DNA from 4 places in the Pantoea sp. X-Soil-YNGN-785 genome. Region 3 is predicted to be linked to each of the others. Evidence: predicted binding sites of a transcription regulator. Region 3 holds the regulator's gene; each other region holds the start of a gene.
The links. Region 3 encodes Fur, which represses iron uptake genes when iron is present. Its sites were predicted from a motif close to ATAATAATGAGAACNACTATCAA; they were not measured.

Region 1 (3,712 bases), 680 kb from region 3:
TTAACCGTACCTTCCAGCCCCTCAACCACCGCTTTTGGCACATTTTCCCATTTGTAGATGTCGGTTTTGCCGTTAGACGCGGTGCCGGTGGGAGCCGTGCCTGCCTCAATCTTGTTGCGATAGTCGTTGCGGAACCAGGTCAGACCCGCCTGATAGCCGTCGCGCTTCCATTCAAGTCCAATCTCTTTATTGATGCTGTTTTCCGCTTTCAGGTCATCATTACCCATCAGATAACAGGCACCGGCACTGGCCGCGCAGCCCTGACCATTGCTGTAAAGCAGATAGTTCGGGTTGGTCTGGTAGAGGCTCGGCGCTTTATAAGCGCGTGCAATGCCCATTTTCAGGGTGACCTCATCGCCTAATCCCTGTGAGAGGTTGAGCGACGGGCTCCAGTTATCGCCGACAATCGAATGGTGATCGAAGCGCAGGCCTGGCGTCAGCATGGTGCTGTCGGTCAGCTCAATATTGTCTTCCGCAAATAGTGAGAAGATCTCCGCCTGCGAATAGGGAGAGCGTCCGGTGGTGGCGATACCCGGAATCGAACCGTAGCTGGCGGCCTGCGTCGTTGAGGACGGATCCTTCATCCGTTGCTGATTCCATTCTGTGCCAAAGGTTGCGGTCTGATTCACAAGCCACTCAAACGGCACGCTGATCTCGCTGTGCAGCAACACATCATCCAGCTGGATGGTGTTGAAGTTGCTGTTGGAAAAGATACCTTCAGTGCCGCCCGCCAGCCCTTCATTCAGGCGCGAGTTACGGGTGTTTTCATACTGCGCATAGGTATTGGTGCTGATGCCATTACCCCAGGCGCCGGTCCACTTAACCGAAAAGTTCTGCCGATAGAGCCGGTTGGTCTCGTCACCATATTTGCTTTTCACAAGCGCGTTGGTATTGGTGTTCTGGGTGTCGCCAGCATAGAGGTTGCCCTGCCGGCTGTAACCGGCCCCCACTTCCAGCGCCTGCATTGGTGCAAACGCCCAGCGCAGCAGGCCATAAACATCTTTATTGACTGAACCTTCCCGGCCCGCCGGATAGGATCCTGCATAACTGCCGGTGCGGTCAGCGGCGTGACCTTCATTGATGTCGTAAGCGTCGGCCTGCGTTTTTGCCAGACCGCCATAGAGCCGGAAACTGACATCATCGCCCAGCGGTCCTTCAAGACTGAAGTTGGTACGCCGCGTCGCGCCCTCCTCCTTGTGTTGCGGCACGTTGTAATAGGCGCTCCACGAGCCGTGCCACTGATTATCCATCTCTTTTTTGGTGATGATATTGACCACGCCACCCGCCGCACCATTGCCGTAACGGGCCGCTGCCGGACCGCGGATGACGTCAATGCGGTCAATGATCTCTGGCGGTACCCAGTTCGTATCGCCACGTGTGTCGCGCTCACCGCGCCAGCCAAGCCGCACGGAATTACGGCTGGTTACCGGCAGGCCATCGATCAGGATCAGGGTGTTTTCCGGTCCCATGCCACGGATATCGATCTGACGGTTGTTTCCGCGCTGGCCGCTGGTGGAGTTACCGGTCAGGTTGACACCCGGCATGGTGCGGATAATTTCGGCAACGTCGCGCGCAGGGGGATGTTTTTTTATTTCGTCGGCGGTAATCGTCGATACGCCAGGTGCCTGCAGCGTCTGCTCAGCGGCGGTGACCGTCATGGTGCCGTCGTGGATCGTATCTGACGTGTTGTTGATCGCCGGGTCGCTGTGGGCTTGGGCAGCCACTGCGCCAGCAGAAATGAGAGAGGCAGTAAAACCCAGTTCAATCATAATGGCTAACGAAAGCCGGGATAACTTTTTCATTTTTCTGTTCCTGGAGTGCCAGCGAGCATGCCACTGCCGGCGTACCGGTAAAAAGGTCATAACCTTGCCTGCAACGCATTAACCCTCCCGCCACACCTGCTTCAGAACCGCGTTACGTCCGTCTGAAATCCGATGCGACAGAGAGAATGCGCGCGCTCCCTGTCGAGCGGAAACACCCTATTGCAAATGCAAATAATTATCAATACTATTATCTGTAACATGCATGACCCTAAGCAAGTGTGATTGAATCATGGCGCGAATGGCGTGGTTAAACGAAGAGACCGGCAGCGAACGCTGGTGGCATCATCAGCAGCAACAGGGCATTCCCCTGATTGAACCCGCTGAAAAGGGGACCTGTCAGGTCACTTTTTTCTGGCGTGATCCGCAGGGTGATCCGCTGCACTCTGATACCCGGCGCGTCTGGATCAACATTACCGGTGTAACCGATCATCATCACACAGCCTCACCTTCCTCCTTAACACCTGTTCCTGATACCGATGTCTGGTGGTGGCAAACCACCCTGCCCGCTGACTGGCGCGGCAGCTACTGCCTGATCCCTGACAACCAGACAGAGACGTTTACCGGGCAGGCTGATATGCAGGCGCTGCGCCAGTGGTGGAGTCAGAAATTCCGGCAGGCACAAAGCGATCTGCTCAATCCGCTGCGGAGCTGGTCGGCCGGGCGCGGCATGAGCGTCTCACCGCTGCATCTGCCGCTTGCGCCTGAGCAGCAGGTCTGGCGTGCAGTTGATGAAGGTCGCGCCGCCACTCTTCCGCTGCAGCAGCATCTGTGGCGCAGCCAGCGGCTGGGCAATCAACGTCAGGTCTGGCTTTATGTCACCGGCGAGGCAGACGCTGCCGATCGTCCGCTGGCACTGCTGCTGGATGGTCAGTTCTGGGCGCACAGCATGCCGGTTGCCGGTCCGCTTCAGGAACTCACTGAGGCAGGCGAACTGCCTCCTGCGGTCTATGTCATGATCGACATCATTGACCGCGAACACCGCACGCGTGAACTGACCTGTAATCCCGATTTCTGGCTGGCGATTCAGCATGAGCTGTTACCACAAATTCAGCAGTGGACATCGTTCCGGGCCGACAGCACGCTGGTGGCCGGACAGAGTTTTGGCGGCCTTTCTGCCGCTTACGCCACCCTGACCTGGCCGGAAACCTTTGCGGGTGCCGTCAGTCTTTCCGGTTCGTTCTGGTGGCCCGCGCGCGGCGACCCGAATGGCTGGCTGCCGCAGCAGTTACAGCAGGGTTTGCTGCAGGCGCCCTCCCGGCGCTTTTATCTGGAGGCGGGACGGCGCGAACGACTGATTCTGGCGGCAAACGAGCAGTTTCAGCGCGATCTGACTGTGGCAGGACATCAGGTCAGCTATCACCCGGTTGAAGGTGGTCACGATGCGCTGTGCTGGCGCGGCGGGCTGCTGGCGGGCCTCAAAGCTATGTGGCAATTGTCATAACCCGCTGAACTCCCGCCGCCTGTGCGCCATTAAAAGAAAGAAAAAGGATACGCAGGAGAGCGGCGTTAACGCGCCCGACGACTTCGGACAGGAGACCAACATGCAACAACGCAATCCTTTCGACGATCCCCAGCAGGATTGTCAGGTGCTGAAAAACGATCAGCAGCAATACAGTTTATGGCCCGCCTTTTGTGCGGTTCCGCCAGGATGGCGGCCTGTTTATGGGCCCGAACCACAGGTTCGCTGCCTGAGCTGGCTGAATGAAAACTGGCACGATATCCGTCCGGTTATGACGCCGGACAGTGGGAGCCACAATGTCTGAGACCACCCTGAACCCGCTGACAGAACAAAAAACATTGCCGCTGGTGGCCGCTCAGCCCGGCATCTGGATCGCTGACCAGTTATCCCCCTATTCCAATGCCTACGCCGTGGCGCATTTCGTTGAACT
Region 2 (3,712 bases), 1.8 Mb from region 3:
CACCTGCGGCTTCCTCTCTGAGGCCCATTCACCTGCATCTGAAACAGTCTTTACCTGCATGCTGCATCTCTGATGCTTCTGATTCATGCCGCTTCCCGTCCGTATCTCCTCGCTTACGACACTGCTTAAAATATATCTTAAGTTGCAGAATCGCATTTTTCGTTCTTGTGCCGAAGATATATCATAGCTAATCTTGGTGCTTCAGATGAGAATGATTGTTATTCCATTGGTGTTTAATCATGGCGGGTATGCCCCTGACTATCGGGCATAAGCCCTGTTTCAGGAGAAAAATTTTGACTACAACAGCCGATAAGCGCACGCCGCAGCGCGTCCGCAATGAACTGTGTTTTCGCCATATCCAGGTCGAAAGTAAAACCCATATTGCAGGGAAATTCTGGCGCATCCGGTTCAGCGGCAGCGATCTGGCAGGCTTTACGTCGCCAGGCTTTGATGACCACATTAAGGTGTTTTTCCCTTCTGCTGAAGGTGAAACACTGGCTCTGCCGCAGATTACCGACGCAGGCATTGTCTGGCCGGAAGGTTTACGTCCGCAGGCGCGTGATTACACGCCGCTGGAATTCGATGGTGAATCTTCACTGACCCTCGACTTCTATATTCATCAGCAGGGCGTGGCCAGTGACTGGGCCGCGCAGGCGCAGGTGGGCGATAAACTGATTGTTGGTGGGCCACGCGGCTCGCTGGTGGTGCCGACCGATTACGCATTTCAGCTTTACGTCTGCGACGAAACCGGGCTGCCCGCTTTTACCCGCCGTCAGCGTGATGCCCGCGCCCAGGCGCTGCATCTCTATGCCTTTACCGATGAAGCGACCGGTCGCGACTATTTAGCGGATACGGCAGACGTAACGACAAACTGGCTGGGCAGCGGTCAGATGCAAAAAGCGCAGTTCAGCCAGCTGATTACCCGGCTGGATCAGATCGCTATTCCGACGGAGGATTACTTTATCTGGCTGACCGGCGAAGGTGAGTTTGTCAAAGCGCTGTCTGACTACTTTACCTCGCAGCGTGGTCTCGACAGCGACTTCGTACGGGCGGTGGCCTACTGGCATCAGAAGTAAGCCGCGCTGGCAATTGAGTTTTGCCAGATGGCGGACTACCATCACTCTCCTTTTTTTCAGCAGGGCAGGTCATGAAACAGCATCCGACGTCCACTTCATCTGACGAACAGACTTCGCGCGCAGGCGGCTGCGGCGGACGACGTAAACGACGTGAAAAGATGCTGGAAGCGAGTGAGATTCGCCTGCTGATGCTCCATTTCCTGGCGCAGAATGCGGCGCACGGCTATGAGCTGATCAAGTCCGTTGAGGAGCTGTCAAAGGGAGAGTATTCGCCCAGCCCGGGGATCATCTATCCCAATCTGACGCTGCTGGAAGAGATGGAGGCGATTCAGGTGGTGGATGCGCAGGCAGCGCGTAAAGCCTACCGATTGACGGCGGCTGGTGAGGCGCAGCTGTCTGATAATCGCGAAACCGTAGCCAGCCTGATTACGCGGCTCTCTACGCTGGCGATCGTGGTCAATAACCGCAGCATTCCTGCTGTGGAGCAGGCGATTCACGGGCTGAAGATGGCTCTGAATCAACGACTGGCGCAGGAAGATATTTCAGAAGCCGCGCTGCAGACGCTGATTAAGGCGCTGCACGACGCGGCTGATAAAATCACCCACAGTTAATCAGCTGATTTCACTCTTATTCTTGTCGATGTGGCCCAGGGTACGATCCGGGAAACAGATGTCGCGCACGCGCTGTTTCAGGGTAGTCGCATCCGGGAAACCACCGTCCCGCTTACGTTCCCACAGCAGATGACCATCCAGCGTAATCTCAAAAATACCGCCGGTGCCGGGTTTCAGCGTGACCTCTGCCAGATCCTCGGCGAAGGTATGCAACAGTTCCTGTGCCATCCACGCTGACCGCATCAGCCAGTTGCATTGCAAACAGTAGTGAATAACAACCACAGGTTTTTGCGCCATAACTCTCTTCCTTTACGTATTGATAAATGCAGATGCATTCGGGTTAACAATTTGTGCGCTGTGGTTTATGTCTTAATGTAAATAGGATTGATAATGATTATCAGTTGCATTAAATTCGCGGCGATAATGATTACACCCGCATGATGTTCTGACTTTTTACGGCTTTTATGCAGAGCCGTTTTTTATGTTCCAGCAAGCAAGTGAGCGAATACTAACAATTAATCAGGTAATTCGCGCCTATGTCACCACGTTTTCGGAGATTGACGCAACCGCGTCTGTCTGAGCTGGCGTTGCTCGCCACCTTTATCAATACCACCTGCACCTATGCTGCGGGCAGTGAACCTGCCACGCTGACCCTTTCCGACCGCTATGGCAGCAGTGCTGAACCGGTAATGACGGTGAATGCACCGGAAATTAAACAAACGGCGGGCAGTAAAACCACGCTCTCTGCCAGCGATCTGCAGCAACGTGGCGCTACTGATTTTGGATCGATCATGCGTTATGAACCGCTGATCAGTGCCACCGGCACCAGTGGCGGCTCCTCAGCCGGTAAGAGCGGCTTTGACCGGGCCGGTTACACCGGCTACAACATTCGTGGTTTAGAGAGCAACCGCGTGGGTCTCGATGTGGATGGCATTCCATTACCGCAGGCCACCGGCCGCAGCTATGTGGGACGAGCCGGTCTCGACAGCTTTGGGATTGGCCGCGATTACATCGATCCCTATATGTTTGGTCATATTGGAATTGAGAAGGGTGCCACGGCAGTGGATCAGCCGAATAACTCGATTGGCGGCAATGTCTCGTTCCGCAATAAATCCCCGGATGACTATCTGCATCCCGGTAAAGGCAACTATTTCGGTTATCAAAGCGACTACGACTCCGCCAGCCGCAGCTGGCACAACGGCGTTACGGCAGCAGCAGGCGATGATACGCTGCGGGGAATCTTTGTTTACAGTCGTCGTGACGGCCAACAGACCCGCAACAACAGCGACACGGTTGATGCCTATCCAGCCAACTGGCATTCCGATGCCTTTATGACCTCGGGCATCTGGCAGCCCAATGATCTTCACAAGCTCAGCGCGACTTTCGATTACTATCACAAAACGCACCACAGCCATTACGACAGCTGGAGCACGTCCGGCAATACGGTCTGGGGAACGGCGCAGCAGCAGAGCGATACACGACGCTGGGGCATCAGCCTGGTGGATGAGTACACGCCTTATAATGACCTGATCGACAGTCTGACAACCCGCGTTTACTGGCAGCAGACCCAGGCACATGACAACACCTTTATGCCGTCAGGTGCCACCACCTGGCAAACCGTCTACTCCGACTACAACAGCGACAGCTACGGTTTTGACACCCGCGCGCTTAAAAACATCGGGCGCCATGAACTGAGCGCCGGGCTGAATGCGCGTCTGGTGGATACCGAACGGCCTTTCCGTCAGTCGCCTGCGGCGAGCGCCACCAGCGTGATCATGCAACCGCAGGCTAACAGCCGCAGTTATACGGTTGGCGGTTATCTGCAGGATACCATCAGCTTCGATGCTGACGGACACCGTGCGGCTATCGTGCCGGGCGTGCGTGTGGCGTATCAGAACACCCGCCCACGCGATGTGGCGACACTGACGACAAACAGCAGTGTGCTCGACGCCAGCGAAGTCTCCGCGCTCTACGGTTCGCCAAACAGCGACACTCAGGTGTTGCCGTCGATCGCCTTCCAGTACG
Region 3 (3,712 bases):
GCGTCGTCGTGGATATACCGCCGCCTCTATCCGCGAATTCTGCCGTCGTATTGGCGTGACCAAGCAGGATAACATCGTGGAGATGGCCTCGCTGGAATCCTGTATTCGCGACGACCTGAACGAGAACGCGCCACGTGCTATGGCCGTGCTGGACCCGCTGAAAGTAGTCATTGAAAATCTGCCAGCAGGCCATAACGAAATCATCACTATGCCAAATCATCCGGGTAAACCGGAGATGGGCACGCGTGAAGTGCCGTTCAGCCGTGAGATCTGGATCGACCGTGCCGATTTCCGCGAAGAGGCGAACAAGCAATATAAGCGTCTGGTGCTGGGCAAAGAAGTCCGCCTGCGTAATGCCTATGTGATTCGTGCTGAGCGCGTCGCTAAAGATGAAGCGGGCAACATCACCTGCATCTACTGTACCAGCGACACAGATACGCTGAGCAAAGATCCTGCCGATGGCCGTAAGGTCAAAGGGGTGATTCACTGGGTGTCTGCGGATCACGCGCAGCCAGCAGAGTTCCGTCTGTATGATCGTCTGTTCAGTGTGCCAAATCCGGGCGCGGCAGAGGACTTCCTGGCGGTAATCAATCCTGAGTCACTGGCGATCAAACAGGGCTTTGTGGAACCGGGCCTGCGCGATGCAGAACCGACCACTCCATTCCAGTTTGAACGTGAAGGTTATTTCTGTGCCGACAGCGTTTACTCTAAACCGTCGCAGCTGGTGTTTAACCGCACCGTCGGTCTTCGTGATACCTGGGCGAAAACCGGCGAATAAATTTTTTTGAGGCTAACCTCATAAAATGACAAAAGGGCGATTTATCGCCCTTTTTTGTTGCCCCGATTTTAATCATTGCCGACGATTATTCTGACCTAACCGCAACCGATTAAATGCCGCATTGTGAGAGAAATCTGAGTTTAAAAAAATTAATCAATTTCCGGATGTGAATTATCCGCTTTCAGGTAGGCTATGCGCTCTCAGAGGTTGCAAAGCGGGTTACAGAAGGAAAAAAAATGACAGTTCTCGCCCAGGAAGCCAGAAACAGTGTGGTCGTTTTACATCAGCTCATTGAACGTATTTTTAACCAGCCTGCCGGATCTGATGACAGTTTTGAGCTGCTGATGTCCTATTTCCATCCTGAATTCCGCATGGTCACCCCAAAGGGCAGAGAGTGCAATCTGAACGAGGTCGAGGAACTCTTCAGGCAGTTGCAGGGACAGCGCGAAGGGATGCGTATTGCCACCTGCGAGCACGTCATCCTTTCTCATCATGAGAAAGAGATCACCGTGCAGTATCGCGAAATGCAGATGATGAATGGCAATAATCAGAGCCGTATTTCGCTTGCGATACTGGACTGCAGCAGCTCCATTCCACGCTGGCGCTATCTGCAGGAGACGCTGGTCGCCTGATATCACAGCCCAGGACAGACGAAAAAAAACCGGTGAATTCACCGGTTTTTTTATTTCAGTTCGCGTTACTGGTCGTGCAGGGTTTCATCTTCCCGGCAATCGCCCAGCGTACAGTGTCCATAGAGATAGAGGCTGTGGTTGGTCAGCTTGATGCCATGACGGGTGGCGATTTCGCGCTGACGTGTTTCGATCGACTCATCGCTGAACTCAATAACTTTGCCGCAATCCAGGCAGATCAGATGATCGTGGTGATGCTGCTGCGTCAGTTCAAAGACAGATTTGCCGCCTTCAAAGTTATGACGGGTCACGATACCAGCGTCATCAAACTGGTTCAGAACACGGTAAACGGTAGCCAGGCCAATCTCTTCGCCGATGTCGATCAGGCGTTTGTACAAATCTTCCGCACTGACGTGATGGCACTCAGGTTCCTGAAGCACTTCCAGAATTTTCAGTCTGGGCAGCGTCACTTTCAGGCCAGCCTTCTTTAATGCGGTGTTGTTGTCAGTCATGCGGATTTTGTCCTGTCACTATATTCACTTTTGTGGCTTGTCGCCTTGAATGTCGATCTGCGCTCATTCTCATTTGCGTCTCATTATAGAACTGAAGCGATGAAATGAAAACCAGAGGGCGTGCCTGAATCATCACGGGCTGTGGGGGATAGGTCACCGGGCCGGGGAGGATTCTGGCAGATGTCTGTTGGTACATCGCTTAGTCTTGCCGCCTGAGAAATAAGCGGAAGATCGATGCGGGTATTCTACAGATTAAACGGAGAAAGTTAAAAAAATGTGGCTATTATTTCTATAGGAATTTCCATTGCCTCAATGTGAGCTGGCGCTCACATTGAGTCGGGCAGGATCAGGCTTCGAGAATATCTTTCAGCTGCAGTTCATCAGAAATCTGCTTAACCCACTGCTCTACGCGCTGGTTAGTCAGTTCAGGCTGGCGATCTTCATCAATGGCCAGACCCAGGAAGTGGGTATCATCGGCCAGACCTTTTGAGGCTTCGAAGTGGTAACCTTCGGTTGGCCAGTGTCCGACAATTACTGCACCATGTGGCTCAATGATGTCACGGATCGTGCCCATCGCATCACAGAAGTACTCCGCGTAATCTTCCTGATCGCCGCAGCCAAACAGCGCAACCAGCTTACCGTTGAAATCGATCTCTTCCAGCGTCGGGAAAAAGTCATCCCAGTCGCACTGCGCTTCACCGTAGTACCAGGTCGGAATGCCCAGCAGCAGGATATCAAACGCTTCCAGATCTTCTTTTGTGCTTTTCGCGATGTCATGCACTTCTGCAACGTCTGTACCCAGCTGTTTCTGGATCATTTTTGCAATGTTTTCGGTATTGCCGGTATCGCTGCCAAAGAAGATGCCTACGAGTGCCATGAGTAAAATAACCTCTTAAATCCTGATAATGAGATGTGTGCCGCAGCACATTTCAGCGAATAATAGCAGACGAGAGAAAACCGGTGAACGGTTAAAGCCCCGACATTTGCTCCTGCGTGCGATTTGCCCGCATTAATCCAGTTTGAGCTGTGCCAGCAGCATCTGTTCAATCAGCTCGCTGCGGCTGAGATTGCGCTGTTCTGCCAGCGTGTTGAGCGCATCGACGGCTTCACTGTTCATTTTCAGTTCGACACGACGAAGTCCGCGTCCTTTGTCACGTTTAAGCTGATTGCGCTTGTTGATGCGCAGCTGTTCATCACGCGAAAGCGGACTGGTTTTGGGTCGACCAGGGCGGCGCTCATCAGCAAAGAGATCGAGCGTCGTGCGGTCAGTCTGTTCTTTTGCCATGGCTTAGTAAAACTGAATGGGGGCGGGCGCCAGTCACTCACCGCGCAGATTATAAATTATTGGCTATTGCCGCAGCAAAACGGACGCGCGGCAAAATTTTAGCGCGCCATCATACTTCACGCTTACTCCGGACGCCAATCCTAAACCTTTGCCGCCATCTATTTGCTTTTAAAGCGCAAAAAAGCGACGGACACTGCGCAAAACGGCATCGGGTTTCTCTGCATGAACCCAGTGTCCCGCGCCTCCAATGACATGTGCCTGCGCGGCCGGGAACTGCTGCAACAGCGCATCGCGGTAGCGGTTGTCCAGATAGCTGGAGTCGCCTCCGCGAATAAACAGTGCCGGATGATCCCATGCCGGAACGGGCTGCCAGCCCGAAATCGTGGTGTAGTTATCCCACAGCACCGGGACGTTGAAGCGCCACTCGCCCGCCTGAAATGACTTCAGCAGGAACTGAATCACCCCTTCTTCATCGATAAGCGTACGCATAATCTTCGCCGCCTCACTG
Region 4 (3,712 bases), 480 kb from region 3:
TCAGCAGATTATTGTTGGGATCGGTGAGCGCGGTCGGGGTAATCGCCTGGCTCCAGCTCACGTAAGGTGAGATGCCGTTGTCGAAGGCATAGAGCAGTGCCGCGCGTCCGCTGATGTGATCATCCTGACGGCGATCGCTGCCGCTGTTATTGGCGACGATGCGATCGTAACGGCCGGAGAGATCCAGATGCCAGCGATCCAGCTTCATCTCATCCTGCAGATAGAGGCCGGTCTGGTAGTAGCGACGGGTTTTATCCGCCCAGGTGTAATCCGGCATGTCGCCTACCTGTTCGCCGGTCAGAGCATTGAGCTGGTTAGCCGAACCGCCCGCCGCGCTGATCTCATTTTTATAGCGATGATACTCGGCACCCAGCGTGACGCGGTGCTCCAGCTCACCCGTGGCAAACTCCGCCTGTAAACGGTTATCGGTTGACCAGGCGGAGAGCGACGAGCGCTCGCCAGAGTAGTAGCGGTTCAGCAGATCGGGATTATTTTCGTCCCAGCCAATCTGATAGACCTGATCGAGATCGACATTGGAGTGGCTGTAGCTGCCGGTTGAGGAGAATGACCAGACGTCGTTAAAGCGATGAGCGAAGTCGAAGCTGTAGATCTGCTCGCGGCGCTTAAACTGATCGAGGTCGCTGTTGCCCTCATAAAAGCCATTGCTCAGCTTATAGCCGTTGTGTTCGGTGAGGCTGCCGTCGCCCGGCACAGAACCGTGATAACCGCCCGACGGATCTTTCTGCAGATAGGCTTTCAGGATCAGATGGGTATCTTCATCCGGCTGCCACATCAGTTGCGGCATCAGCGCATATTTCTCTTCGCGGGTGTGATCGTACTGCGTATCGCTGTTGCGGGTCACGCCGGTCAGGCGAAACGCCCACTGGTCGTTGATCGCATTGGTATAGTCAAACATCGTGCCGGTGGTGGCATTACTGCCTGCCTGCAGTTGGATGTGACCCTCCTCGGCGAACTGCGGACGTTTGGTCACCATATTGACCAGGCCGCCTGGCACCGTCTGACCATAGAGTGCAGAAGAGGGGCCTTTGATCACGTCGATGCGCTCAAGGAAGGCGTTATCCACCTGCAATACGTTGAAACTGCCGCCGTCGCTCATCAGCCGCATGCCGTCGAGGAAGGTGTTATCGACATCGCCGCCGTGGAAGCCGCGCAGCGCAATGGTGTCGTAACGGGTCGCGGCACCGCCAAAGTTGGTGAAGACGCCGGAGCTGTAGCCGAGTGCCTGGTTCAGGGTCAGCGCGCCCTGATCCTGCATCTGCTGGCGGGTGACCACGGATATCGACTGCGGCGTGGTGATCAGCGGACGATCGCTTTTGGTTGCGCCCTGGCTGGTCGTCGCCAGATAGCCCTGGGTCGGTGACGTCGAGTCTTCCTGCGGTTGTGCAGTCACCACCATATCGGCAGCGAAACTCAGAGCAGGCGCGGTCAGCGCCAGGGTGCAGAGGCGAATATACCCTCTCAGCGACAGTGACAGTTTCATCGGAGTTCCTTTCATAGCAAAGATTAAGGCAGGTGAGTAAAGTTGTTAATAGGTAATCTCATTATCATAATGAGAATTATTACCTTTTGTAAATTGGCTGCAATTTTGCCTGTTGATGTAAGAAGGTCAAGTAAAATTCGCTGAAAAGGCGTGCGGATACCTCCGGTGAGGCCAGAGGTATCCAGAGAGGGTTAAGGTTGTGAGGCTGACGCCTGCGGAATATCGTGGGCGCTGTTACAGGTTTTATCTTTCGGACAATACTTATCGAGCAGTTTCAGCGTGACGCCGTTGGTCCAGCCAAAGCCGTCCTGGAGCGGATACTCACCGCCGCCACCGCCGCCGAGATTTTTGCCGTCGACGACATATTTCTCCACCAGCTTATGCTCACGGTCATAGGTTGTCTGGACGTTTTGCAGGAAGCGTAAGCCTACCTCTTTCGCCAGTTTTGGCTGGTTGTAATGCTCCAGACCTTCCACGGCAACCCACTGCAGCGGTGCCCAGCCATTCGGTGCATCCCACTGCTGGCCGTTGTTCACGGTGGTGGTCACCAGACCACCGGGCTTCAGCAGCTGCTTTTCAACTGCGCTGGCGGTGCTTTCAGCCTGCTTATCACTGGCGACCTGCAGATAGAGCGGGAACAGCGCGGCAGCCGTCAGTTGCGGATGAACCTGCTTTTTCTGCCAGTCATAGTCGGCATACCAGTTCTGTTTACTGTCCCACAGATAGCGGTTGATCGCCGCCTGGCGCTTCTCCGCGCGATCGGCGTACTGCTTCGCCAGATCGCTCTGCTTGTTCATCTGGTAGCCTTTCGACAGGGTCTGCTCCAGATGGAATAGCAGGCTATTCAGGTCAACCGGCGCCAGCTGGGTGGTACGGATTGTCGACAGGTTGTGCGCGTCGGTAAACCAGCGTGAGCTGAAATCCCAGCCCGATGCGGCACCGGAACGCAGATCGCGGTAAAGTTCAGCTTTATTGCGCTGCGGCGCTTTCTGCGCGGTGGCAATATCATCCATCCAGGATTCGGTGCGTGGTACATCGCGCGCATCCCAGTAGCGGTTGAGCAGGGTGCCATCTGCCAGCTTAATCACCCGCTTGCTGGCTGCGCCCGCCGCGACGTTATCGCTGTCGGCCATCCAGTAGTCGTACTCTTTCTGCAGCTGCGGCAGATAGTGGGTATAAGCTTTGCCGTCATCGTGCGTCGCCAGCAGGTCGACCATCAGGCTGAAGAACGGCGGCTGTGAACGGCTCAGGTAGTAGCTGCGGTTGCCGTTGGGGATGTGGCCATAACGGTCAAGCAGCGAGGCGAAGTTATCCGTCATATCCTGGACTTTATCCCAGTGTCCGCTCTCGGCCAGCCCCAGCATGGTGAAGTAGCTGTCCCAGTAATAGACTTCGCGGAAACGCCCGCCCGGCACCACATAGGGCTTAGGCAACGGCAGCAGCGAGTCATACTGACCGGCGCTGCTGGTGGTGCGCGTCAGCACCGGCCACAGGCCATCGATGTGCTCACGCAGGTTTTGTCCGGCGGGCGGCACATATTTGTCGCCCGCAGCGGGCAGGGTAAAGTTAGCGTCAACAAAACGTTTGAGATCGAAATTGCGCTGTTTCTTCTGCATCTGCCAGTCGGCAAGAATCGAAGCGGGATCAAATTTCGGCACCGCATCGGCAAAAGTCTTCTGATCGGGATAGAACTTCGCCTGCTGCACGGCATTAAACAGCGGCCCTAAACGAACATCCGGCGGCTGCGGCTGATTATTCAGCATGCGGCTGTTGTCGTCGGCATGGGCGGTGAAAGCGGGTACGCTCAGCAGCAACGTGAGCAGAAAGGGCGCATAACGCTGACGCCGTGAGTCGGCGTTTACCTCAATTTTTGTCATCGGTTTTTCTCCTTGTCCGAAATGCGGCCGCGCGTAACGCATTGACCACAGGACCAACTTTAGACCTTATCTGCCCACTTCACCCTGAAGCGAGCCGGAAATGTGAAGCCACGGGAATTATTTTTATGGAAAAAACCGCTTTTTCACGCGGGTTTTTTCTTGCTCTCACCTCACTTTTCCCCGACGCTGAAAGAAAAAAAGGAGAGCAGGATGGAGATCATCTGGTATCACCCGTCGCAGTCTGCAGCGGCCTGGATTAACGGTTTGCAACAGCGTCTGCCACATGCGCGTGTGCGTGCCTGGCAGCCAGGCGACAACGGACCAGCAGATTATG

Region 1: the regulator Fur is predicted to act here: its motif matches at 1,989-2,011, upstream of fes (enterochelin esterase).
Region 2: the regulator Fur is predicted to act here: its motif matches at 2,072-2,094, upstream of AC6I8E_RS15305 (TonB-dependent receptor domain-containing protein).
Region 4: the regulator Fur is predicted to act here: its motif matches at 1,547-1,569, upstream of AC6I8E_RS07530 (TonB-dependent siderophore receptor).

The regions. Positions count from the first base shown of each region.
Region 1 is NZ_AP035942.1:459,897-463,608, reverse strand. It holds gene AC6I8E_RS02050 (TonB-dependent siderophore receptor) at 1-1,802, opposite strand, end outside; gene fes (enterochelin esterase) at 2,053-3,264, shown strand; gene AC6I8E_RS02040 (MbtH family protein) at 3,365-3,586, shown strand; gene AC6I8E_RS02035 (enterobactin synthase subunit F) at 3,579-3,712, shown strand, end outside.
Region 2 is NZ_AP035942.1:3,299,587-3,303,298, reverse strand. It holds gene AC6I8E_RS15320 (siderophore-interacting protein) at 249-1,076, shown strand; gene AC6I8E_RS15315 (PadR family transcriptional regulator) at 1,148-1,687, shown strand; gene AC6I8E_RS15310 (Rdx family protein) at 1,688-1,984, opposite strand; gene AC6I8E_RS15305 (TonB-dependent receptor domain-containing protein) at 2,224-3,712, shown strand, end outside.
Region 3 is NZ_AP035942.1:1,135,346-1,139,057, forward strand. It holds gene glnS (glutamine--tRNA ligase) at 1-778, shown strand, start outside; gene AC6I8E_RS05210 (hypothetical protein) at 1,015-1,410, shown strand; gene fur (ferric iron uptake transcriptional regulator) at 1,476-1,919, opposite strand; gene fldA (flavodoxin FldA) at 2,266-2,796, opposite strand; gene ybfE (LexA regulated protein) at 2,929-3,204, opposite strand; gene ybfF (esterase) at 3,373-3,712, opposite strand, start outside.
Region 4 is NZ_AP035942.1:1,620,171-1,623,882, forward strand. It holds gene AC6I8E_RS07530 (TonB-dependent siderophore receptor) at 1-1,501, opposite strand, end outside; gene treA (alpha,alpha-trehalase TreA) at 1,693-3,378, opposite strand; gene ghrA (glyoxylate/hydroxypyruvate reductase GhrA) at 3,589-3,712, shown strand, end outside.